DNA from 3 places in the Streptomyces sp. NPDC058751 genome. Region 3 is predicted to be linked to each of the others. Evidence: riboswitches for the same ligand, from Rfam matches in the RefSeq annotation. Region 3 holds a riboswitch; each other region holds the start of a gene.

Region 1 (7,685 bases), on a different contig from region 3:
CCGTCCTTCCCCGACACCACGCTGACGGAGAAGAACAAGCAGGACATCATCGCGTACCTCGACGCGGTCAACGGTGACGACACCGAGAGCCCCGGCGGTCTCGAGCTGGGCGGCCTCGGGCCGGTCAGCGAGGGACTGTTCGGCTGGATCTTCGGTCTCGGAACCCTGGTCGCCGTCGCCGTCTGGGTCGCCGCTCGGACCGCAAAGGCCAAGAAGTCATGAGTAGCCAAGACATTCCAGAAGAGAACGTGCCCGCCGAGCGGGCCTCCGACGACCACGCCGGTCACGCTCCGGTAGCCGTCGCGGACGAGCAGAACCCGTTCGCGGACCCGGGGCTGCCGCCCCACGAGCACCGCATCCAGGACATCGACGAGCGGGCCGCCAAGCGGTCCGAGCGTCTGGTCGCGATGCTGTTCGTGCTGTCGATGCTGGCCACCGTCGGCTTCATCGCCTCCTACGTGGCGATCCCGGCCGACAAGTCGGTCTACATCTTCCCGCTCGGGCACATCAGCGCACTGAACTTCGCGCTGGGCATGACCCTCGGCGTGGCGCTGTTCGCGATCGGCGCGGGCGCGGTCCACTGGGCCCGCACCCTGATGTCCGACGTGGAGATCGCCGACGAGCGTCACCCGATCGAGGCGGCGCCCGAGGTCAAGGCCAAGGTCATGGCCGACTTCAGGGACGGTGCCAGGGAGTCCGCGCTCGGCCGCCGCAAGCTGATCCGCAACACGATGTTCGGCGCGCTGGCCCTGTTCCCGCTCTCCGGCGTCGTGCTGCTGCGCGACCTCGGCCCGCTGCCCGGCACGAAGCTGCGCCACACGCTGTGGTCCAAGGGCAAGCTCCTCGTCAACATGAACACGAACGAGCCGCTGCGTCCCTCGGACCTGGCCGTCGGTTCGCTCACCTTCGCCAAGCCCGAGGGCCTGGAGGAGCACGACGAGGACTTCCAGAAGGAGATCGCCAAGGCGGCCCTGATGATCGTCCGGCTCCAGCCGCAGGACATCAAAGACAAGCAGGAACTCGAGTGGTCCTACCAGGGCATCGTGGCGTACTCGAAGATCTGCACCCACGTCGGCTGCCCGATCTCCCTGTACGAGCAGCAGACGCACCACGCGCTGTGCCCGTGCCACCAGTCCACCTTCGACCTCTCCGACGGAGCCCGAGTCATCTTCGGCCCGGCCGGTCACGCCCTGCCGCAGCTGCAGATCGGTGTGAACGCTGAGGGCTACCTCGAAGCGCTCAGCGACTTCCAGGAGCCCGTCGGTCCTGCATTCTGGGAGCGCGGATGAGCACTACCACCACCTCCGACTCGCGCCCCTCGCGCGAGAAGGCGCCCGCCGGTGAGCGGGTAGCCGACTGGGCCGACGGCCGCCTCGGGATCTACTCCCTGGCCAAGGCCAACATGCGCAAGATCTTCCCCGACCACTGGTCGTTCATGCTGGGTGAGATCTGCCTCTACAGCTTCATCATCATCATCCTCACGGGTGTGTACCTGACCCTGTTCTTCCACCCGTCGATGAACGAGGTGGAGTACCACGGCAGCTACGTCCCGCTGCAGGGCCAGCTGATGTCCGAGGCGTTCAACTCGACCATGCACATCTCCTTCGATGTGCGCGGTGGTCTGCTGATCCGTCAGATCCACCACTGGGCCGCGCTGATCTTCCTCGCCGGCATGTTCGTGCACATGATGCGCGTGTTCTTCACGGGTGCGTTCCGCAAGCCCCGTGAGGTCAACTGGGTCTTCGGATTCCTGCTGTTCGTCCTCGGCATGTTCACCGGCTTCACCGGTTACTCGCTCCCGGACGACCTGCTCTCCGGCACCGGTGTCCGCTTCATGGAGGGCGCGATCCTGTCCGTGCCGATCGTCGGCACGTACCTGTCGTTCTTCCTGTTCGGCGGCGAGTTCCCGGGCGGCGACTTCGTGGCCCGCTTCTACTCGGTGCACGTGCTGCTGCTGCCGGGCATCATGCTCGGCCTGGTCGTCGGCCACCTGATCCTGGTCTTCTACCACAAGCACACGCAGTTCGCGGGTCCCGGCAAGACGAACAACAACGTCGTCGGCATGCCGCTGCTGCCGGTCTACATGGCCAAGGCCGGAGGCTTCTTCTTCCTGGTCTTCGGTGTCATCGCGGTCATCGCGGCGATCGCCTCGATCAACCCGATCTGGGCGCTGGGCCCGTACCGTCCGGACCAGGTGTCCACCGGAGCCCAGCCCGACTGGTACATGGGCTTCTCCGAGGGCCTGATCCGTGTCATGCCGGGCTGGGAGATCAACCTCTGGGGTCACACGCTCGTCCTGGGCGTGTTCATCCCGCTGGTCATCTTCCCGCTGGTCCTGGTCGCGATCGCGGTCTACCCGTTCATCGAGGGCTGGGTCACCGGCGACAAGCGCGAGCACCACATCCTGGACCGCCCGCGCAACGTCCCGACCCGGACGGCGTTCGGCGTCGCCTGGATCAGCTGGTACTTCGTCCTGCTCGTCGGCGGTGGCAACGACCTGTGGGCCACGCACTTCCACCTGTCGATCAACTCGATCACCTGGTTCGTCCGGATCGCGTTCTTCGTCGTGCCGGTGCTGACCTTCATCGCCACCAAGCGGATCTGCCTCGGCCTCCAGCGCCGGGACCGGGACAAGGTGCTGCACGGCCGTGAGTCGGGCATCATCAAGCGCCTGCCGCACGGTGAGTTCATCGAGGTCCACGAGCCGCTCAGCCAGGACGCGCTGCACACGCTCACCGCGCACGAGCAGTACAAGCCGGTCGAGATCGGCCCGACGGTCGACGAGAACGGTGTCGAGCGCAAGGTCTCGGGCACGCAGAAGCTGCGCGCCAAGATGAGCAAGGGCTTCTACGGCGACGAGGGCCAGATCCCCAAGCCCACCGTCGAGGAGTACAAGGAGATCGCGAGCGGCCACGGCCACCACTGATCCCCGGCTGTTCGCCACGGCTGGAGCCCCGTCCATGACATGGACGGGGCTCTTCGCCGTCCCCCGGGCTGGATAGGGTGGACTCTCACCCGGTGGTGCGGGGTGATCCACCCCGCGTCACCCACGACCGTGTCACCCGCGACCGCGTGACCGACGAACCCAGGAGCGACCATGAGCGCTGTGAACCCCGCTGGAGGCGACACCGCGGCGGGCCGTTCCTGGCCCGCGGTACTGAACGGCCTGCTCGAGGGCCGCGACCAGAGCGCGGACGACACGGCCTGGGCGATGGACCGCATCATGAGCGGCGAGGCGACCGACGCGCAGATCGCCGGGTTCATGGTGGCCCTGCGCGCCAAGGGCGAGACCGTCCAGGAGATCACCGGACTCGTCCGGGCGATGTACGCGCACGCCAACGTGATCGAGGTGCCCGGAAGCACCGTCGACATCGTCGGGACGGGCGGCGACGGCGCGAAGACCGTCAACATCTCCACGATGTCCTCGATCGTGGTGGCCGGCACCGGCGCCAAGGTCGTCAAGCACGGCAACCGGGCCGCGTCCTCCGCGTCCGGCTCGTCGGACGTCCTGGAGAAGCTCGGCGTCAATCTCCAGCTGCCGGTGAAGCGGGTCGCCGAGGTGGCCGAGGAGGCCGGGATCACCTTCTGCTTCGCGGTCAAGTTCCACCCGGCGCTGCGTCACGCCGCCGCGGCCCGCGGCCAGTTGGGCATCCGGACCACCTTCAACGTGCTCGGACCGCTGACCAACCCGGCGCGGGTGAAAGCCCAGGCGGTCGGTGTCGCCGATCCCCGGATGGCGCCCATCGTGGCGGGCGTGTTCGCCGAGCGCGGCAACTCCTCGCTCGTCTTCCGCGGCGACGACGGCCTCGACGAGCTGACCACCACCGGGGGCTCCGACGTCTGGATCGTCCGCGACGGCGAGGTCACGAAGGAGCGCTTCGACCCCCGCGACGTGGGGCTCGGCATCGTCCCGGTGGAGGCCCTGCGCGGCGCCGACGCCTCGTACAACGCGGAGGTCGCCCGGCGCCTGCTGGACGGCGAGAAGGGGGCCGTACGGGACGCCGTCCTGCTGAACTCGGCGGCGGCCCTGGTGGCCCTCACCCAGACCGGCGCGCCGCTCGCCGAGCAGCTCCGCGACCAGATGGAGAGGGCGGCCGAGGCGATCGACTCCGGGGCGGCGAGGCGCACCCTGGAGCGCTGGGTGGCCGCCAGCAACGCCTGATCCTCCCCGGGGAACGCGCGGGACGCAGTCCAGCATCCGGACTGCGTCTTGCGCGCGGAAGATCCTCTGGCAGGATGCTGTACCAGGTCATGAGTGACAGCCATCAGGCCCCGGCCGGCTGTCCGGCAACCCTCCGTCCGTGGCGGGGTGCCCCGGGTGAAGACCAGGTCGTGGGCAGCGAGGCCCACGGCAAGCGCGGACCCCTCCCGCTCTCCGGGCGGACAACCAGGGGTCCTGGTCGTTCGAGGGAGCCTTCTGTGAGCAAGCGAATGCGTTAGGGCGCCGAGCCCCGCCTCCGCACACCCCTTTTCACCTTTTCCCGCGCCGAGCGCCGCCTTCCGGCGGCCGGCTCGCGCGGTGATCCCGCCTGCCTCTCACAGGAGCTCGCCATGTCTGTCTCCACCGTTGCCGCCGACCAGAGCATTTGTGCCCCGCTGCCCGTTCTCGGCCGGGATGTCACCGTCCCGCTCGTCACCGGCGGCGAGGTGACCTACGCGGCCCTCGACTACGCCGCCAGCGCGCCCGCCCTCCAGCGGGTGTGGGACGACGTGGCCGCGTACGCCCCGTACTACGGCAGCGTCCACCGGGGCGCCGGCTACCTCTCGCAGCTGTCCACCGACCTCTTCGAGAACGCCCGCAGGACCGTCGAGGAGTTCCTCGACTGCCGTACCGGCGACCAGGTGGTCTTCACCCGCTCCACCACCGACTCGCTCAACCTGCTCGCCGCGGCCCTCCCGGCCGACTGCCAGGTCTTCGTCTTCGAGACCGAGCACCACGCCTCGCTGCTGCCCTGGCGCGACGCCCGGGTGACCTACCTGAACGCCCCGCGCACCCCGGGCGAGGCCGTCGACACCCTGGAACGCGCTCTCGCGGCCCGTGACCCCTACGGACCGGCCCTGGTCTGCGTCACCGGCGCCTCGAACGTCACCGGCGAGCTGTGGCCGGTGCGGGAGCTGGCCGCCGCCGCGCACGCCCACGGCGCCCGCATCGTCCTCGACGCGGCCCAGCTCGCCCCGCACCACCCGGTGTCGGTCCAGGACCTCGACGTCGACTGGGTCGCCTTCTCCGGGCACAAGCTGTACGCGCCCTTCGGCTCCGGCGTCCTCGCGGGCCGCTCCGACTGGCTGCGCGAGGCCGACCCGTACCTCGCGGGCGGCGGCGCCAGCCGCCGGGTCACCCGGCGCGAGGACGGCGGCGTGGACGTGGAGTGGCACGACAGCGCCGCCCGCCACGAGGCCGGCTCCCCGAACGTCATCGGCGCCTACGCGATCGCGTCGGCCTGCAAGGCGCTCACCGAGGAGGGCTTCGACAAGCTCGTCGCCCGTGAGCGGCACCTGATCCGCACCGTCCGCGCGGGTCTCGCCGAGGTCCCCGAGGTCAGGGTCCTGTCCCTCTTCGGCGACGACGCCCCTCGGGTCGGCGTCATCTCCTTCGTCGTCGAGGGCTGGAACAGCTCGCACTTCGCGGCCGCGCTCTCCGCCGAGTACGGCATCGGGGTGCGCGACGGCCTCTTCTGCGCCCACCCGCTCGTCCGCACGCTGCTCGGCAGCGCACCGGAGACCCAGGGGGAGTGCGGAGCACCCGAGGCCGCCCCGGGCGAGAAGTCCCTCAACGCCATCCGCGTCAGCTTCGGGGCCGGTACCCCCGACGAGCACGTCGAGCGGTTCGTCCGCGCGGTGCGCGAGCTCGTCAGGGACGGCGCGCGCTGGCAGTACCGCACCGAGGACGGCCGCTGCGTCCCGGCGGTCTGACGCCCACGGGAGCCCCGCCCGGAGGCGGCGCCGCGCCGGTCAGTTGTCGAGGCCGATCGCGAACGCCGCCTCCAGGTCGTGCTGGGAGTACGTACGGAACGCCACGTGCGTGTCCGTCGCCTCGACGCCCGGGATCTTGCTGATCCTGCCGGGGATGACGTCCGCCAGGTCGTCGTGGGCCTGGACCCGGACCATGGCGATCAGGTCGTAGGTGCCGGTGACGGAGAAGACCTCGCTGACGCTCTCCAGCGACGCGATCGACTCGGCGATCTCGGGGATCCGGTCCACGCTGGTCTTGATGAGGACGATCGCGGTGATCACGTCTGCTTCTCTCCCTGGGAGGCCGCTGCTGGGGATCTCACCCTACTCGCGGTCCCCCCGGCCCGGCCGCTCCACCGGGGGCCCCGGCAGGACCCTCCGCTCGGGCGCGGCGGCCGGACGGCTCCGGAACCGCGCCCACGCGTAGAGGAAGCCCAGGCAGAAGCCCACGAGGTGGGCCAGGTAGGCGACCCCGGGGCCCGGGGAGCTGCGGCCCGCCGCCAGCCACTGCAGGGCGAACCAGAACGGCAGCACCACCCAGGCCGGGAACCGCAGCGGCAGGAAGAACAGGAACGGGAAGAGACTGGTCACCCGGGCCCTGGGGAACAGGTACAGGAAGGCGCCGAGCACCGCGGAGATCGCCCCGGAGGCCCCGACCAGGGACTGCTGCGAGGTCGCGTTGGCGGCGGCGTAGCCGAGCAGGGCCAGGTACCCGCAGCCCAGGTAGAAGAGGGCGAACTCCAGGTGGCCCATGCGCTCCTCGGTCATCAGCCCGAAGACGTAGAAGAAGAGCATGTTGCCCAGCAGATGGAGCCAGCTCCCGTGGATGAACAGGGCGGTCGCGGGGGTGAGCGCCTCGGCCGGGGCCCCGTCGAACAGGTCGGCCGGCACCACGCCCCAGCGGCGGAAGTACGTCCGCTGCGCCACCAGCAGCTCGTCCCCGGTGCCGTACGCGGGATCGAGGCCCGAGGCCGGACCGATCACGAAGACCAGACAGCACAGGGCGATCAGTCCGTACGTCACCGGCGTCGACCGGCCCCGCAGCGCCCTGCCCGCCCTGACGACCGTTCCGCTCCAATTGCCGATCATGGTGCAGAGCATGACGTAACCGCGTCGATGCGCACATATCGCCTCGCCGCCGTGGACACCCGAGCGTCGAGTACCCGCCAGGCCGTAGGGTTACGAGCCAAGCACCGGGAAACCGGCGCCGGACGGACACTAGAAGGAAAGCGGCTGCCCTATGACAGTTCCCCTGCCCGATGCCAAGACCCGCTGGCGCTGCACCCTGTGCGGCAACCTCACGCGTTTCGACGTGACCCGCTCGTCGAAGGTCGTCGAGTATGTGCACCTGGACCTGGCCGGCGAGCCCAAGGTCGAGGAGCGCGAGGTGGTCAGTGAGACCATCGAGTCGGTGCGGTGCCGTTGGTGCAACGCGGTGGATCAGGTCGAACTCGTGGACAGGCCGGGCGCCGGCTCCTGACGGAGCGGGCCCCGCACGGATATTGGGGTGAACGGATGGTGGAGACCACAGGCGGGGAGCCGGACGACGGCACCGCCGAGGTGCTCGACCGTCCGCTGCCCGACGGTGTGCGCCGACGCGTCGTGCAGATCGTCTCGGACGGCTTCGGCGGGCTGACGGTGTCCGAACTGCCCGCCCAGCTGAGGCAGTACGCCCGGTTCGCCCCGAACCGCCGCGCCAAGTTCGCCGGCAACGCGATGGCGACGGCCCTGGA
Region 2 (7,685 bases), on a different contig from region 3:
GATCAGCCTCCGGCGACCGCCGGAATGATCGAGACGCCCGCGCCGTCCGGGGTCGCCGTCTCCAGGCCCTGCTCGAAGCGCACGTCGTCGTCGTTGACGTAGACGTTCACGAAGCGGCGCAGCTTGCCCTGGTCGTCCAGGACGCGCGCGGCGATGCCCGTGTGGTTCTTCTCCAGGTCGGCGATGACCTCGGCGAGGGTCGTGCCCTCGGCCTTCACCTCGGCGGCGCCACCGGTGTAGGTGCGCAGGATGGTGGGGATGCGGACGTTGACGCTCATGATGCGAGGCCAGCCTCTCGGAAGGAGTCGAGGTTCGGACGGATGGTCGCGGTCAGCCCGGTGTCGGAGGCCACCGCGTCCAGGGTCTTGAGGCCGTCGCCGGTGTTCAGCACGACCGTGGTGAGGGCCGGGTCGAGGAGTCCGTTCTCGATCAGCTTGCGGGTGACGCCGACGGTCACACCGCCCGCCGTCTCCGCGAAGATGCCCTCGGTGCGCGCGAGCAGCTTGATCGCGTCGACGATCTGCTCGTCGTCCACGTCCTCCACCGCGCCGCCGGTGCGCCGCGCGATGTCCAGCACGTACGGTCCGTCCGCCGGGTTGCCGATGGCGAGCGACTTGGCGATGGTGTCCGGCTTCTGCGGCCGTACGACGTCGTGGCCGGCCTTGTAGGCGACGGACACCGGGGAGCAGCCCTCGGCCTGGGCGCCGAAGATCTTGTACGGCCTGTCCTCGACGAGTCCGAGCTTGATCAGCTCCTGGAGCCCCTTGTCGATCTTCGTGAGCTGGGAGCCGGAGGCGATCGGCACGACGAGCTGGTCGGGGAGCTTCCAGCCGAGCTGCTCGCAGATCTCGTACGCCAGCGTCTTGGAGCCCTCGGCGTAGTACGGCCGCAGGTTGACGTTGACGAAGCCCCAGCCCTCGCCGGCCGGGTCGCCGATCAGCTCGGAGCAGAAACGGTTCACGTCGTCGTAGTTGCCCTCGATGCCGACGAGCTCGCCGCCGTAGACCGCGGCCATGACGACCTTGCCCTGCTCCAGGTCGTGCGGGATGAACACGCAGGAGCGGAAGCCGGCGCGGGCGGCCGCGGCGCCCACCGCTCCGGCGAGGTTGCCGGTGGAGGAGCAGGAGAGGGTGGTGAACCCGAAGGCGCGGGCCGCTTCGAGGGCCTGGGCGACGACACGGTCCTTGAAGGAGTGCGTCGGGTTGCCGGAGTCGTCCTTGACGAAGAGCTTCCCGGCCTCGACGCCCAGCTCGCGGGCCAGGTTGTCGGCCTGGACGAGCTTGGTCCAGCCGGGGTTGATGTTCGGCTTGTCCGCCACGTCCGCGGGGACGGGCAGCAGCGGCGCGTAGCGCCAGATGTTCGCGGGTCCCGCTTCGATGCGCTTGCGGAGCTCCTCGGCGTCGTAGGCCGAGAAGTCGTAGGCGATCTCCAGCGGGCCGAAACACTCCTCGCAGGCGAAGACCGGGCCGAGCGGGACGCGGTGTCCGCACTCCCGGCAGGAAAGCGCCGCGGCGGGACCGAGGTCTACCGCGTCGGCGGAGTTCGTGGTGCTTGCAACTGTCTGCGCAGCCATGGAGGCGAGGCCCTTTCTCCTCATCTTCCTCACGACGCACTTCGCCGTGAGACGGATTTGGCACCTTCCCTAGCCGGGAGCCTCGCGACGCGATCGACATCGATCGGTACGAGACCGGCTGGAGGGTTGCCGGGGCTTCATCGGGCCGTATCCCTCTGCCCCTCTGGATGAGCGGTATTTGATTGTTGGACTGTTGAACGCGATACGCGCCGACGATCCAGGACATGCGATGGTCATGCGCGTTGTTCAAGACTGTAACCGAAGGCCAGGACAGTTGAGATAGTCGTCCGAACCGCGAGACGAGCCAATCGTTCTGCCGCTGGCCGCAGCGGGGCACGCCGATGACGGCGTGTGATCAATCAGTGAGGAGCCGCAGACGGTGCTGAGAGAAGTCGAAAGCTGGCTGAGCACACGCTCCTGGTCCGTGACCGACCGACCGCTCCACAAGCTCATGGCGGCCAAACGCGTCGCCGGGTCGACGGTCAGCGTCGTGCTGCCCGCGCTCAACGAGGAGGAGACGGTCGGCGAGATCGTCGCGATCATCCGCCACGACCTGATGCAGCAGGTGCCCCTCGTCGACGAGATCGTCGTCGTCGACTCCGGCTCGACGGACCGCACCGCCGCGGTCGCCGCCGCCGCGGGCGCGCGGGTCGTGCACCGCGACGACATCCTCCCGCGCATCCCCGCCGTGCCCGGCAAGGGCGAGGTGCTGTGGCGGTCACTGCTCGTGACCAGCGGTGACATCGTCTGTTTCGTCGACGCGGACCTCAAGGAGTTCTCGTCCGACTTCGTCGCCGGGATCGTGGGCCCGCTGCTCACCGAGCCGGGCGTCGACCTGGTCAAGGCCATGTACGACCGCCCGCTGGCCGGCGGGGGCGGGCAGGGCGGCCGGGTCACCGAGCTGATGGCCCGCCCGCTGCTGAACATGCACTGGCCGCAGCTCGCCGGCTTCGTCCAGCCGCTCGGCGGCGAGTACGCGGCCCGCCGCTCACTGCTCGAACAGCTCCCCTTCCCCGTCGGCTACGGCGTGGAACTGGGCATGCTCGTCGACGCCCTGCACCTGGTGGGCCTGGACGCGCTCGCCCAGGTCGACGTCGGGGTGCGCAAGCACCGCCACCAGGACGGCCAGGCGCTCGGCCGCATGGCCGCCGCGATCTACCGCACCGCGCAGCTCCGGCTGGCGCGCGGTCATCTGATCCGCCCCTCCCTCACCCAGTTCGAGCGCGACCGCGACGGTTTCCGGCCGCGCACCTATTCCGTGGACACGGAGGAAAGGCCGCCGATGAGCGAGATCTCCGAGTACCAGGCGCGCGAAGCCGCGTAGTCAGGCCCTGAACGGCCGGGCATCGCATACGGCCGAAGGGCGCGTTTGAGCGTTTCGAGACGGGGCTAGGTTTCGAGGCATGGCTTCAACGCACGGTGCCCACAGGATTCTGGTCGCCTCCAACCGCGGCCCGGTCACCTACCAGGTACGGGAGGACGGCTCGCTGGACGCCGGACGCGGCGGCGGCGGCCTCGTCTCGGGACTCTCGGCGATCGGGCCGGACGCGGGCGCCCTCTGGGTCTGCTCCGCGCTCGGCGACGGCGACCGGGAGGCCGTCCGGCGGGGGGTCCACGAGGACGGCGTACGGATGCTGGCCGTCGACGCGGACACGCACGCCGACGCGTACAACGGCGTCGCCAACTCCGTGCTGTGGTTCGTCCACCACCTGCTCTACCAGACCCCGCTGGAGCCGGTCTTCGACACGGAGTTCCGGCGCCAGTGGGAGTCGTACCGGGTCTACAACCGCGCCTTCGCCGAGGCGCTGGCGGAAGAGGCCGCCGAGGGCGCGGCCGTGCTGGTGCAGGACTACCACCTGTGTCTGGTGCCCGGGATGCTCCGCGAGCTACGTCCCGACCTGCGCATCGGGCACTTCTCGCACACCCCGTGGGCGCCGGAGGACTACTTCCGGATCCTCCCCGACGACATCCGCTCGGAGCTGATGGCGGGCATGCTCGGCGCGGACCGGGTGGCCTTCCTGACCTGGCGGTGGGCGACGGCGTTCATGCGCTGCGCGGAGGCGACCGACCCCGGCGACTACCGCGCCACCTGGCCCTCGGGCGTCCCCCGGACGGTCGAGCACCTGGACGGTGCCGGGGTTCCCGTGCGCGAGACCCGCGTCGGGGTGCACGGCCTCGGCGCGGACGCCGAGTTCCTGCGCGAGCGCTCGCACCGCGCGGACGTCGGGGAACGGATGGCCGCGCTGCGCGAGGAGATCGGCGCGGACCGCAGGACGATCGTGCGCGTCGACCGGACCGAGCTGTCCAAGAACATCGTGCGGGGCCTGCTGGCGTACCGGCGGCTCCTCGACGACCACCCCGAGTGGCGCGAGCGGGTCGTCCACGTGGCGTTCGCCTATCCCTCGCGGCAGGACCTCGCGGTGTACCGGGACTACACGGCCGAGGTGCAACGGCTCGCCGACGAGATCAACTCCCGCTACGGGACGCCCGGCTGGACCCCGGTGGTGCTGCACGTGAAGGACGACTTCGCGCGCTCGCTCGCCGCCTACCGGCTGGCCGACGTCGCCCTCGTCAACCCCATCAGGGACGGCATGAACCTCGTCGCCAAGGAGATCCCGGTCGTCTCCGACGAGGGCTGCGCGCTGGTCCTGTCGCGGGAGGCGGGGGCGTACGAGGAACTGGGCGAGGACGCGATCTCCGTGAACCCGTACGACATCACCGGCACGGCGCGGGCGCTGCACGAGGCCCTCGTCATGCAGCCCGGCGAACGCGCCGAACGCACCAAACGGCTCGCCGCCGCGGCCACCGCCCTCCCGCCGGCCCAGTGGTTCCTGGACCAGCTGCGCAAACTGGAGGCCTGAGCGGAAGCGGGGGGCGCGGGTGCGGTGCCGGGCCGGTGGGTGGGTCGGGGCCGTGCCGGTACATCCGCCCGTCGCCGTTGGACGGAGATGTGACCGTCGGTGGCGACGGGCATGTGATGTACCGGCACGGCCCCTCCCGCCGGATCCCGGGTGCGGGTGTGCGGTGGTTTGGGCGCAGTCCCTCGCAGGCGCGATTTTCAGCCCCGGCCGGGGAACGCTTCAGCCCCTCCGGGGAACGTTCCAGCCCCTCCGGCGTTTGAGGAGCGGGGTCCGGGGCGGAGCCCCCGGTACGGGAGTCGCCGGGTGCACGATCCAGCCCCTCCGGCGTTTGAGGAGTGGGGTCCGGGGCGGAGCCCCGGGGACGGGAAGGGTAGGGGCGGAGGGGGCGAAAAAGGCTTGCCGCCCCCGCCCCGCCCGGCCAACGAGCAGTGGGGTCAGGCGAGTTCGGCCGCGAGGGCGGAGAGGAGGCGCACGACCCCGGCGGGCCCGTCGACCACCAGGTCGGCGCGCTCGGCGAGTTCGGCGACCTCGGAGCTGCCGCTGCACACCAGCAGCCCGGGAACCCCGTCGGAGCGAAGCTTGTCGACGGCGGCGAACGCGGGCAGGTCCCCCAGGTCGTCACCCGCGTAGAGAACGGCCTCGGCCCCGACCTCACGCACGTACTCCAGGAGGGCGACACCCTTGTCCATACCGGGCGGGCGCAGCTCCAGGACCATACGGCCCGGCTCGACGATCAGACCGTGCCGGGCGGCCAGTTCGCCCAGCGGCCCCCGCAGCGCCTCGAACGCGGCCTGGGGATCGGCGGCGCGGCGCGTGTGCACGGCGACGGCCCGGCCCTTCTCCTCGATCCAGGTGCCCTGCCAGGCACCGATCGTGTCGAGGAACCCCGGCAGCTCGGCGCGGACGGCGGCCACGCCGGGGTGCGGGGCGGGGGCGGTGACGGTGCCGCTGACCGCGTCCCAGCGCTCGGCGCCGTAGTGGCCGAGGACGACCAGGTGCTCAAGACCGGCCACGCCCGCGAAGCCGCCGTGGCGCACGGCCACACCGGCCGGGCGGCCGGTGACGACGGCGACCGAGGCGACCTTGGGGGCGAGGGCGGAGAGCGCGGGGACCGCGTCGGGGTGCGCGCGGGCCTTGTCGGGGTCGGGGACGATGGGGGCGAGGGTTCCGTCGAAGTCGAGTGCGACGACCGTCCGGGCGGGGCGCGTGAGGATCGCTTCCAGAGCGTCGCGCCCGGCGGGGGTCACCGGGTCCGGCAAGGAGTCCTTGGATTCGGAGTGGCTGCCCATGGGGCGACCCTATCCGGGAGCCGACTCCCGCACCCCTGACTCATATGACTTATACCGATGGCTCATACCGATGACTCATACCGAGCAGGCCTCCTTCCTCCGGAACACCTCGATCCCGCAGCCCGGCCTCGCGGACCGGTCCCGCCGCTCGGCCTCGGCAGCCGCCGGGTCGCCGGGCTTCAGCGTTCGTCCCGGCGGGCCTCGCGGACGCGGCGCAGTCTGTTCACCGTGACGGGGTCGTGGGCGAGGGCGCGCGGGTCGTTCAGGAGGGCGTTCAGGAGCTGGTAGTAGCGGACCGGCGCCAGGCCCAGTTGTTCGCGTATGGCGCGCTCCTTCGCGCCGGGGCCGGGGAAGCCGCGGCGCTCCAGGGCGAGGATGCTCCGTTCGCGCGCGGGCAGCTCTTCCATGGACAGCACGGTAGCCCCCGGCACCGACAGGCGCCGGGTCCCGGGCCGCCCGAGGACCGGCAGGGCCCCGCACGCCCCGAGCACGTCCCGGAATGCGGATTCGAGGTCTCCAACATGTGAGTGGACTAGACCTTTCCAGGGGTAAAGCGCGACACTGTCCCCCGTGAGACACGTCATCGCCCTCGATGTGGGCGGCACCGGGATGAAGGCCGCCCTCGTCGGGGTGGACACCGAGCCCTCCCCGGACCGCCCCGACGCGCCACGGCCGGAGGCCCCCGGGCACCCCGCGCTGCTGCACCAGGCCCGCAGGGCGACCGGTCGCGAGCGCGGCCCCGACGCCGTCGTCGAGGACATCCTCGACTTCGCCGCCGAACTGCGCGCCCACGGCGAGGAGCACTTCGGCGAGAGCGCGCTGGCCGCCGGCGTCGCCGTCCCCGGCATCGTCGACGCGCGGAACGGCGTCGCGGTCTACGCCGCCAACCTCGGCTGGCGCGACGTCCCGCTGCGCCGGCTGCTCGGCGAGCGGCTCGGCGGCGTGCCCGTCGCGCTCGGGCACGACGTGCGCACCGGCGGACTCGCGGAGGGCCGGATCGGCGCCGGACGGGGAGCGGACCGTTTCCTGTTCGTCCCGCTGGGCACCGGCATCGCCGGCGCCATCGGCATCGACGGCGGCGTCGAGGAGGGCGCGCACGGCTTCGCGGGCGAGATCGGCCACATCGTCGTACGGCCCGGCGGGTCCCCGTGTCCGTGCGGGCAGCGCGGCTGTCTGGAACGGTTCGCCTCCGCGGCGGCCGTCAGCCAGGCCTGGGCCGAGGCGTCCGGCGACCCCGGCGCGGACGCGGCGGACTGCGCCGAGGCCGTCGAGTCGGGTGATCCGAGGGCGCTCGCCGTCTGGCAGGAGGCCGTCGACGCGCTCGCCGACGGCCTGGTCACCGCACTCACCCTCCTGGACCCGCGCACCCTGATCATCGGTGGCGGGCTCGCCGAAGCGGGGGAAACCTTGTTCACACCCCTGCGGGCCGCGGTCGAAAGACGCGTCACGTTCCAGAAGCTGCCGTCCATCGTCCCCGCGGCCCTCGGGGACACCGCCGGATGCCTCGGTGCCGGGCTCCTCGCCCGGGACCTCCTGAACACCACTCCCACGACTCCCCGGAGGTAACCACCCGATGGCCCCTAGCAAGGTTCTCGCCGGCGCCCGGGTGGTGCTGCCCACCGGGATCGTGCACGACGGCCGCGTGATCATCGACGGTCCGGTGATCGCCGGCGCGGGTGCCCCCGGGACGCGGCCCTCCGAGGTTCTCGCGGAAGCCCCCGCGGACGCGCCCGTGACCGACCTGTCCGGCCACTGGGTGGTCCCCGGCTTCGTCGACATCCACAACCACGGCGGCGGCGGCGCGTCCTTCACCTCGGGAACGGCCGAGGACGTCCTGCGGGGCATCCACACCCACCGGCTGCACGGCACCACGACCGTCGTCGCCTCGACCGTCACCGGCGACATGCACGGCCTCGCCGAACGCGCCGGGATGCTCTCCGAACTGGCCGAGCAGGGCGACAT
Region 3 (7,685 bases):
GTCGACGACCAGGTTCGTCGTCACGAAGATCAGCGCACCGAACGCCACCACCCCCTGCACCACCGGGATGTCCTGGGCCGTGACGGCCGCCGCGGTGACGCGGCCCAGGCCGTCACGGGAGAACACCGTCTCCACGACGACCGAACCTGCGATCAGCTGCCCCATCAGGAGGCCGACGACCGTCAGCGCCGGGAGGGAGGCGTTGCGCAGCGCGTGCCGCAGATGGACCCGCCACCGGCCCGCGCCCTTGGCGCGGGCGGTCTCCACGTACGCCTGGTCGAGCGCGGTGAGCAGACTCTTGGCCAGCACCTGCGCGATCTGGGCGCCGGTCGGGACCGCCAGCGTCAGCGCCGGCAGCACCAGCCCCCGCACCCCGTCGTTGCCGAACGCGGGAAGCCAGCGCAGCCGGAAGGAGAACGCCTCGACGAGCAGCAGCCCCACCCAGAACGTCGGGACGGACACCCCCAGCGGCGGCAGCGACAGAAGGAGCTGCCGCAGCCAGCGCCGTGTGGTGTACGTCGCCGCCACCGCCAGTCCGCCACCGAGGAGCACCGCGAACAGCAGTGCCGCACTCGTCAGTTGGAGGGTCTGGGGCAGCGCGTCGGCCAGCGTCGAGGCGACCGGCCGGCCGGTGGCGACCGAGTCGCCGAAGTCCCCGCGCACCGCCCGGCCCAGGTAGTCGGCGTACTGCGCGAGCACCGGCTCGTCGAAGCCGTACTCGTGCCGCAGGGCGGCGATCCGCCGGGGATCGACCTGTCCCGACTCCATACCCGCGCCGGCCATCGCCGTGACCGGATCGCCCGGCAGGAAGTACAGCACCAGGAACGACACGGTGTACGCCGCCCACAGCACCCCGGCCGCCTGCGCGAGCCGTTTGACCACGTAGCCGCGCACGGTCAGCCGATCCAGGTGTCGTGCAACTGGATCCGGCTGGAGGCGTCGAAGGCGAGGCCGTGCACCTTCGTGGACACGCCCAGCTGGGTCTGCAGCTCCACCACCGGCGCGTTGTACGCCTCGCGCACGATCGACCGCTGTGCCCGGGCCACCAGCCGGCCGCGCTCGGCCGGGTCGGCGGTCGCCGCCTGTGCCGCCAGGGTCGTGTCCAGGCCGCTCGGCGGCACACGGTAGAAGTTGGCGAGCTTCGTGGAGAAGGAGCTGCGCAGGATGTCGGGGTCGGCGCGGGTGATGTTCCCCCAGATCGCGTCGTACGCGCCCGACTGCTGTATCGGCGTGAGCTGGGGGAGCTGGAGCTGCTTGAGGACCACCTGGACGCCGACCGCCTTGAGTTGCTGCTGTACCAGCTCCAACGCGGGCTGGTTCGTGGCTGCGTTGGGAACCCAGTCGACGGTCAGGCGCAGCTTCCTGCCGTCCTTGGAGCGGATGCCGTCGGCGCCCGTCCTCCAACCGGCTTCTTCCAGGAGGGACTTCGCCTTGGCCGCGTCGAAGGCCAGCTCCGGGGCGAGACTGGTGTAGTCGGGAGTGGTGTGCGAGAGGACGCTGGTCGCCGCCCGGGTGCCGGTGGGGAAGACGGTACCGGCGATCTGCTCGCGGTCGACGGCGGCCAGGATCGCCCGCCGGACCCTCGCGTCCTTCAGGACCGGCCGCGTGTTGTTGAACCCAAGACCGAAGACGATTCCGGGGTTGGCCCGCCTCAGGAAGGCGGCCTGACCGCCCTTGAGCGCCGCCTCGTCGGCCCGGCCCACGCTGCCGATCGCGTCCACCTGGCCGGACCGGAGGCTGCCGGCGCGCACACCCGCCTCCGGCACGACCTTGAACACCAGCCGGTCCAGGTACGCCTCGCCCTTCTTGTCCCACCGGGAGGAACCCCAGGCGTAGCCGGGGCGTTTGTCCAGGGTGACCGACTGGTTCTGCACGTACCGCTTCAGCACGAAGGGTCCGGACCCGACCACCCCGTCACTGCACTTCCGCTGCGGGGACCTCTTCACGCTCGCGGACGACTCGATCCCGAGCGAGTGAGTCGAAGTGGCCTGCAGGAACTGGGCGTTGGGCTGCCGGAAGGTGACCTTGACGGTGAGCGGGCCGACCACCTCGGTGCTCTTGACGCCGCTGAGGTAGCCCTGGGCCAGCGTTCCCAGGACACCGAGTTCCGGAACGGCGTCGAAGTTGTCCTTGACCACCTGGGCGGTCAGCGGGGACCCGTCGCTGAAGGTGACCCCCGACCGCAGGTGGAAGGTGAAGGCCGTCGTGTCGGCGTTGACGTCCCAGCGCTCGGCCAGCCACGGCACGATCTTTCCGGTCCTGGGGTCCTGGTCCGTCAGGGAGTCCACGACCTGGCGCACCGAGTAGATCGTGTCGTTGCTGCCGACCTGCTGGGGATCCACGCATCCGGCGTCCGAGCCCACCGCGAAGGTCAGGGTGCCGCCGGAGCGCGGCTTGCCGCCTCCGGCGCCGGGGCCGTCGGTGCCGGAGGCGCACGCGGCCAGCAGCACGCCGGTGGTGACGAGGGCGGTGACCGCCGTCCATCGGGGTGATCGGAAATCCGGAAGTGCTCTCACGGAGGGTTCTCCTCTTGGGGTCGCCGGGCACGGGGCACCGCGCGGGCACGACCGCGCACCGGTGTGCGCGCCCGCACCGGGCGCGGTGCCGGTGCGGGAGCGCTGTGCGGGAGTGCCGTGCGGGAGTGCCGTGCGGACAGGGCCGGGCGGAAGACGGATCGGAAGGACCGGGAAGAAGCGGCAACCGGGCGGGACGCACGCCGCGACGGGTGACCACGGGCGTCGACGGCGGCGGGCCGCACGTACGCAGGTGGTCGACGGGAGGCCCGTCAGCGCCCGGTGGTGGGAAGGGGCGTCAGGCCCGACAGAGGCAGCTGGTCGAGCGCTTCAGATCGATGTGGCGTCGGCGCGCCAGCCGGGAGAACACCACGGCGACGGCGAAGGAGGCGTCGGGGCCACCGGCGTGCCGCATGACGGTCCTCCCTGTTTCCGGCCCCGGTCACGGGGCCACGCGCTTGCGGGGACCGTCACCGGTCCCGCCGGGCTTTCACCTGGAGCACCCCACCGCGCGGGAGGGTTGCCGGTCAGCGAGCCAGGGCTTGACGCTGACACTCAATGCCGTTTCGTGATCGTACGGAGCGCTTCTCGCGTACGTCAATGGCGGGTCCCGACTCCGCCGCGGGGGCCGGGCCGGCCACCGGGACAGCCGGTGGACGCCCGCCCCGTAGGGGAACACGGGTCAGGAACCGCCGCGTTCGCGCGGGATCTTCTGGCCCGCCTCGATCGCCACCGGCAGCCGGTTCTCCGCCGGGGGCAGGGGGCAGGTGGCCAGGTCCGTGTAGGCGCAGGGCAGGTTGGCGGCGCGGTTGAAGTCGAGGACGACCGTGCCGTCGGCGGCGGGCGCCTCGACGGACAGGGTCCGGTTGGCGGCGTAGGTGGTGACTCCGGAGGTCGCGTCGGTGAACAGGACCGTGAGCCCGCCCGGGACGTGTCCGGGGAACGCGGTCAGCGCCAGGGGGCGTCCGCCGAGCTCGAACTCGATCCGGCCGGGAGCGTCGTACACGTGCTCCAGGCCCTCGACCGCGGCTCCCACGGTGGTGGGCCGCGGCTCGTCGAAGGGGACGTAACGGCCCGTCACGGCCCAGCGCGGGTCGGGGGCGTAGGCGGGCGTCCCGGTGAAGGCCGTGCGCAGCGGCGCGTCCGGGTGCCGGGGGCGCACGATGTCGTGGCCGCCCCGCTTGGCGACCTCGATGACGGCGTCCTTCCAGACGGCTTCGGCACCACCGCGTTCGGGCAGTACGCCGAAGCGGTGCTCACCGCGCACCGGTGTTCCGCCGACGACCAGTTCCTCGTCGTCGTCGAGGGTGACGACGACCCCGGCGGGGCCGGTGTGCCAGGCGCCGGGCGCGTCGGGGAAGCGCCGCGGCCGCTCGTCGAGCCAGTGCAGGCCGGTGATCGCCAGGAAACCGTGCGGGCCAGCGAGCCGGGCTTCCTGTTCGCGGTACCAGTCCAGCCATGTCTCGGTGAAGGCACGGAGGTCCGCGGGGGTCGCCTCGGTGGTCATGGGCTCTCCTTCGGTGTACGCGTGAGGTTCGTCCTCACGCCGGGGTGCGGGGATGCGGGAACGCGGGGGCGGTGGTGGGGGACCACTGGGACGGGGACACGGAAGTGGTGGGGCAGGGACGTCGGGGCGAGAGGACGGGGACGCGGCGGCAGGGGCGTGGGCGTGGCCAGTCGCACACTGGCGTCGACCTGGTTCTGCGCTTCGGATGCGTCGAGCACTGCTCCGACAGTCATGTCAGGTGGAACGGGCGGTCGGTGAGCCCGCATTCCGTTCGTGTGTGACGGCTGTATGTCAGTCGTGTGATGCGCGGTCCGCCGACCGGGCGGCGGAGGGAGGGGCGCGGCGGTCGCGCGCGTCGACGGGCCGGGGCGGTCGTTTCCCGCGCACGGTCGTTCCGTTGACGCCGTGCGCCCCGCGTGGTTGCATCCCGCCATGCCGTTGCCGGAGCCTTTGACCCGCCGTCGTGCCGTGGACCTCGTCCGCGTGGCCGCCGCGTTGTGTCGGACGACCGGCTGACCACTCTTCTCCTCGCGTCTCTGCTCGACCGCCGCTCCGGACGTTTTGGCCGAGCGCACACCGGTCCACCCACGCGTGCCCGCGTCGGCACGCGTCGCCGAGCCCACCGTCCGTCCCGCCCGTCATGACGAGGACCTCCCATGCCTTCTCCCACCCCCGCAGGCCGGCACCACGAAACCGAGTACGACCACCGCAGACTGCGCCAGTGGCTCGCGGGTGAGGCCAGAGCCGACGGAGTCACCCGCCGCCGGCTGCTCACCCTGCTCACCGCGACCGCCACCGCGCTCGGCACCGCACGGCCCGCCCACGCCGCGGGCGGGATCGTCAAGCCGCTGCCCGCCGAGTGGTTCATCGAGCGCGGCACCAACGCCGAGACCCGCTGGGAGGCGCTGCGCGGCACCGGCCGCACCACCCCCAACGAACTGTTCTTCGTGCGCAACCACACCGCCACACCCGTCCTGGCCGCCGACGACTGGCGTCTGCGGCTGTGGGGGAGCGGACTGCGCGGAAACCCCGGTGAGGACCGGCCGGTGGAGTTCGGGTACGACGACCTGCGCGCGCTGCCGGCCGTCACCCGGACCGCTTTCGTCGAATGCGCCGGGAACGGCCGCTCGTACTACACGACGCAACAGGGCGAGACGGTCACCGGCACCCCCTGGACCCTGGGGGCGATCGGCGTCGCACGCTGGCGCGGGGTGCGGCTGGCCGACGTGCTGCGCCGGGCCGGACTGTCCCCGCGCGCCGTGGACGTGCAGCCGCGCGGTCTGGACGCCGAGTACGTCAGCGGCGGGGAGAGCCTGGGACGGGTACGCCGTCCGCTGCCGCTGGCCAAAGCCCTGGACGACGTACTGCTCGCGTACGAGATGAACGGCGAGCCGCTTCCGTACGACCACGGCCATCCGGTCCGGGTGCTGGTGCCCTCCTGGGTGGGGATCGCGTCGATCAAGTGGGTCGGCGACATCGAGGTGTCCGCGGAGCCGCTCTACTCGCCCTGGAACACCACCTTCTACCGGCTGTTCGGCCCCGCCCACCCCGAGGGCGGCAGCGCGCCGATCACCCGGCAGACCACGAAGAGCGCCTTCGAGCTGGCGAGCGGGGCCACGTTCGCGGCCGGCGGCAGGCACGTACTGCACGGACGGTCGTGGTCGGGCACGGGAGCCGTCGCCGAGGTCGACGTCAGTACCGACGGCGGTGCGAGCTGGCGGCCCGCACGGCTGCACGACCGGCCCCGGGCCGGCACCTGGACCCGCTGGTCCCTCGACTGGCGGCCCGACACACCCGGCGCCACCCACCTGCTGGCCCGCGCCACGGACACGGCCGGCCGGACCCAGCCGGACACCGCCGTCCCGAACACGCAGGGGTACCTGTTCGGCGCGGTGGTGCGGCATCCGGTGAGCGTGGTCTGACGGACGGGACCGAGCCGGCAGCGGCTCGGTTCCACCGGGGCCGGTGAGGTTTGGTCCGTCCCGGTGACGTGCGGGAGGAACGGCACCGGTCTGGCGTGCCCGTCCGCCGACCGGCCACGCGGCATGCTTTCGTTTGGGTTCCGCGCTGCGAAGGGTCCCGCGTTCCTCGAGCGCGTCCACCGGCCGAGCCCGCCACAAGGCCCGTCACGGGCATGGCGGCAGCGCCCTCCGACACGCCCGAAGGAAAGACCATGGTCGCAGGAATGGCCGACGAGCCCCGGCAGACGTGTCCGGAGGGCGTCGTCGACGCGATCGCCGCCGCCCCGTCCGGCCCGCTCGGCCACGCCGTGGGCGCCACCTCGTACGCCGACGGCCGGACGGCGCTCTTCCCCGGTCCGGTCGCGGCCGGCTGAGTGACGATGGAGGACCACGTCACGCCCCGCCGGGTGGTGATCATCGGTGGCGGGTTCGCCGGACTGTTCGCCGCCCGCGCCCTGCGGCACGCGCCGGCCGCGGTGACGGTCGTCGACCGCCGGGCCCACCACCTGTTCCAGCCGCTGCTCTACCAGTGCGCGTCCGGCATCCTGTCGGAAGGCCAGATCGCGCGGCCGCTGCGCGCGGTCCTGCGCCGCCACCACAACGTGAACTGCCTGCTCGCCGAGGCCACGGACGTGGACCCCGACGCGAAGACGGTGCGGGCGCGGCGGCCCGACGGCGGGCTCCTGGAGCTGCCCTACGACGACCTGATCGTCGCCGTCGGCATGCGCCAGTCCTACTTCGGGCACGACGAGTTCGCCGCGCACGCGCCCGGGATGAAGACCCTGGACGACGCCCTCGGCATCCGCCGCCGCCTCTACCAGGCCTTCGAGATGGCCGAGACGGCCACCGATCCCAGGGAACGCCGGCGGTGGCTCACCTTCGCGCTCGTCGGGGGCGGTCCGACCGGTGTGGAACTCGCCGGACAGATCAGGGAGATCGCCGGCCGCACGCTCGACCGGGAGTTCCGGGCCATCGACTCCGCCCAGGCACGGGTGCTGCTCTTCGAAGGGTCCGACGCCGTGCTGGGCGCGTTCGGTCCCCGCCTCGCCGAACGCGCGGCCCGCACCCTGCGCGACCTCGGCGTGGAGATCCACCTCGGCACGACCGTGACCGGTGTCGACGCGAACGGACTGACGGTCAAGGACGGCGACGGCGCGAGCACGCACTTCCCGGCGCACACGGTGCTGTGGACGGCGGGTGTCGAGGCCCCGCCCATCGCCGCGGCGCTGGCGCGGGCCACCGGAGCGGAGCAGGACCGGGCCGGGCGCATCGCGGTCGAACCCGACCTGACCCTGCCCGGACACCCGGACATCCGCGTGACCGGGGACGTGATGGGCCTCGACCGGCTCCCCGGGCTCGCCGAGGTCGCCATGCAGACGGGCGCGTACGCGGGCCGCGCCGTGCGGCACTCCATCGAGGGCAGGAAGAAGCGGCCGAAGCCCTTCAAGTACGTGGACCTGGGCAGTGCCGCCTACATCTGCCGCGGGAGGGCCGTCGTCAAGGCAGGCCGGATGCACCTGTCCGGAAGGACCGGCTGGCTGGCCTGGCTCCTGATCCACCTGGCCTTCCTCACCGGATTCCGCAGCAGGTTCGGCGCGGTGCTGAGCTGGGCCGTCGTGTTCGCCTCCGGCTCGCGGCGCGAACGCGCCTTCACCATGCCCGACCGGGATCCGTCCCCCGGGTCCCCCACCGGAAAGAGGGCGC

The links. Region 3 has a riboswitch for S-adenosylmethionine ahead of ACFW6B_RS03125 (ABC transporter substrate-binding protein). Riboswitches for the same ligand answer to the same signal wherever they lie in the genome.
Region 1: it holds a riboswitch for S-adenosylmethionine, as region 3 does, so the genes downstream of both, ACFW6B_RS25495 (aminotransferase class V-fold PLP-dependent enzyme) here and ACFW6B_RS03125 (ABC transporter substrate-binding protein) in region 3, are expected to answer to the same signal.
Region 2: it holds a riboswitch for S-adenosylmethionine, as region 3 does, so the genes downstream of both, thrC (threonine synthase) here and ACFW6B_RS03125 (ABC transporter substrate-binding protein) in region 3, are expected to answer to the same signal.

The regions. Positions count from the first base shown of each region.
Region 1 covers NZ_JBHYPZ010000029.1:40,334-48,018, forward strand. The annotation lists gene ACFW6B_RS25475 (c-type cytochrome) at 1-222, shown strand, start outside; gene ACFW6B_RS25480 (Rieske 2Fe-2S domain-containing protein) at 219-1,289, shown strand; gene ACFW6B_RS25485 (cytochrome bc complex cytochrome b subunit) at 1,286-2,926, shown strand; gene trpD (anthranilate phosphoribosyltransferase) at 3,098-4,162, shown strand; SAM riboswitch class IV at 4,248-4,364, shown strand; gene ACFW6B_RS25495 (aminotransferase class V-fold PLP-dependent enzyme) at 4,552-5,913, shown strand; gene ACFW6B_RS25500 (Lrp/AsnC family transcriptional regulator) at 5,953-6,234, opposite strand; gene ACFW6B_RS25505 (rhomboid family intramembrane serine protease) at 6,277-7,041, opposite strand; gene ACFW6B_RS25510 (hypothetical protein) at 7,193-7,432, shown strand; gene ACFW6B_RS25515 (NYN domain-containing protein) at 7,468-7,685, shown strand, end outside.
Region 2 covers NZ_JBHYPZ010000018.1:33,406-41,090, forward strand. The annotation lists gene ACFW6B_RS18300 (MoaD/ThiS family protein) at 3-278, opposite strand; gene thrC (threonine synthase) at 275-1,573, opposite strand; SAM riboswitch class I at 1,591-1,747, opposite strand; gene ACFW6B_RS18310 (glucosyl-3-phosphoglycerate synthase) at 1,953-2,897, shown strand; gene ACFW6B_RS18315 (trehalose-6-phosphate synthase) at 2,977-4,434, shown strand; gene otsB (trehalose-phosphatase) at 4,869-5,723, opposite strand; gene ACFW6B_RS18325 (DUF3263 domain-containing protein) at 5,903-6,130, opposite strand; gene ACFW6B_RS18330 (ROK family protein) at 6,294-7,289, shown strand; gene nagA (N-acetylglucosamine-6-phosphate deacetylase) at 7,297-7,685, shown strand, end outside.
Region 3 covers NZ_JBHYPZ010000002.1:212,930-220,614, forward strand. The annotation lists gene ACFW6B_RS03120 (ABC transporter permease) at 1-894, opposite strand, end outside; gene ACFW6B_RS03125 (ABC transporter substrate-binding protein) at 897-2,516, opposite strand; SAM riboswitch class IV at 2,963-3,076, opposite strand; gene ACFW6B_RS03130 (DUF1684 domain-containing protein) at 3,196-4,020, opposite strand; gene ACFW6B_RS03135 (sulfite oxidase) at 4,677-5,942, shown strand; gene ACFW6B_RS03140 (hypothetical protein) at 6,194-6,355, shown strand; gene ACFW6B_RS03145 (NAD(P)/FAD-dependent oxidoreductase) at 6,362-7,685, shown strand, end outside.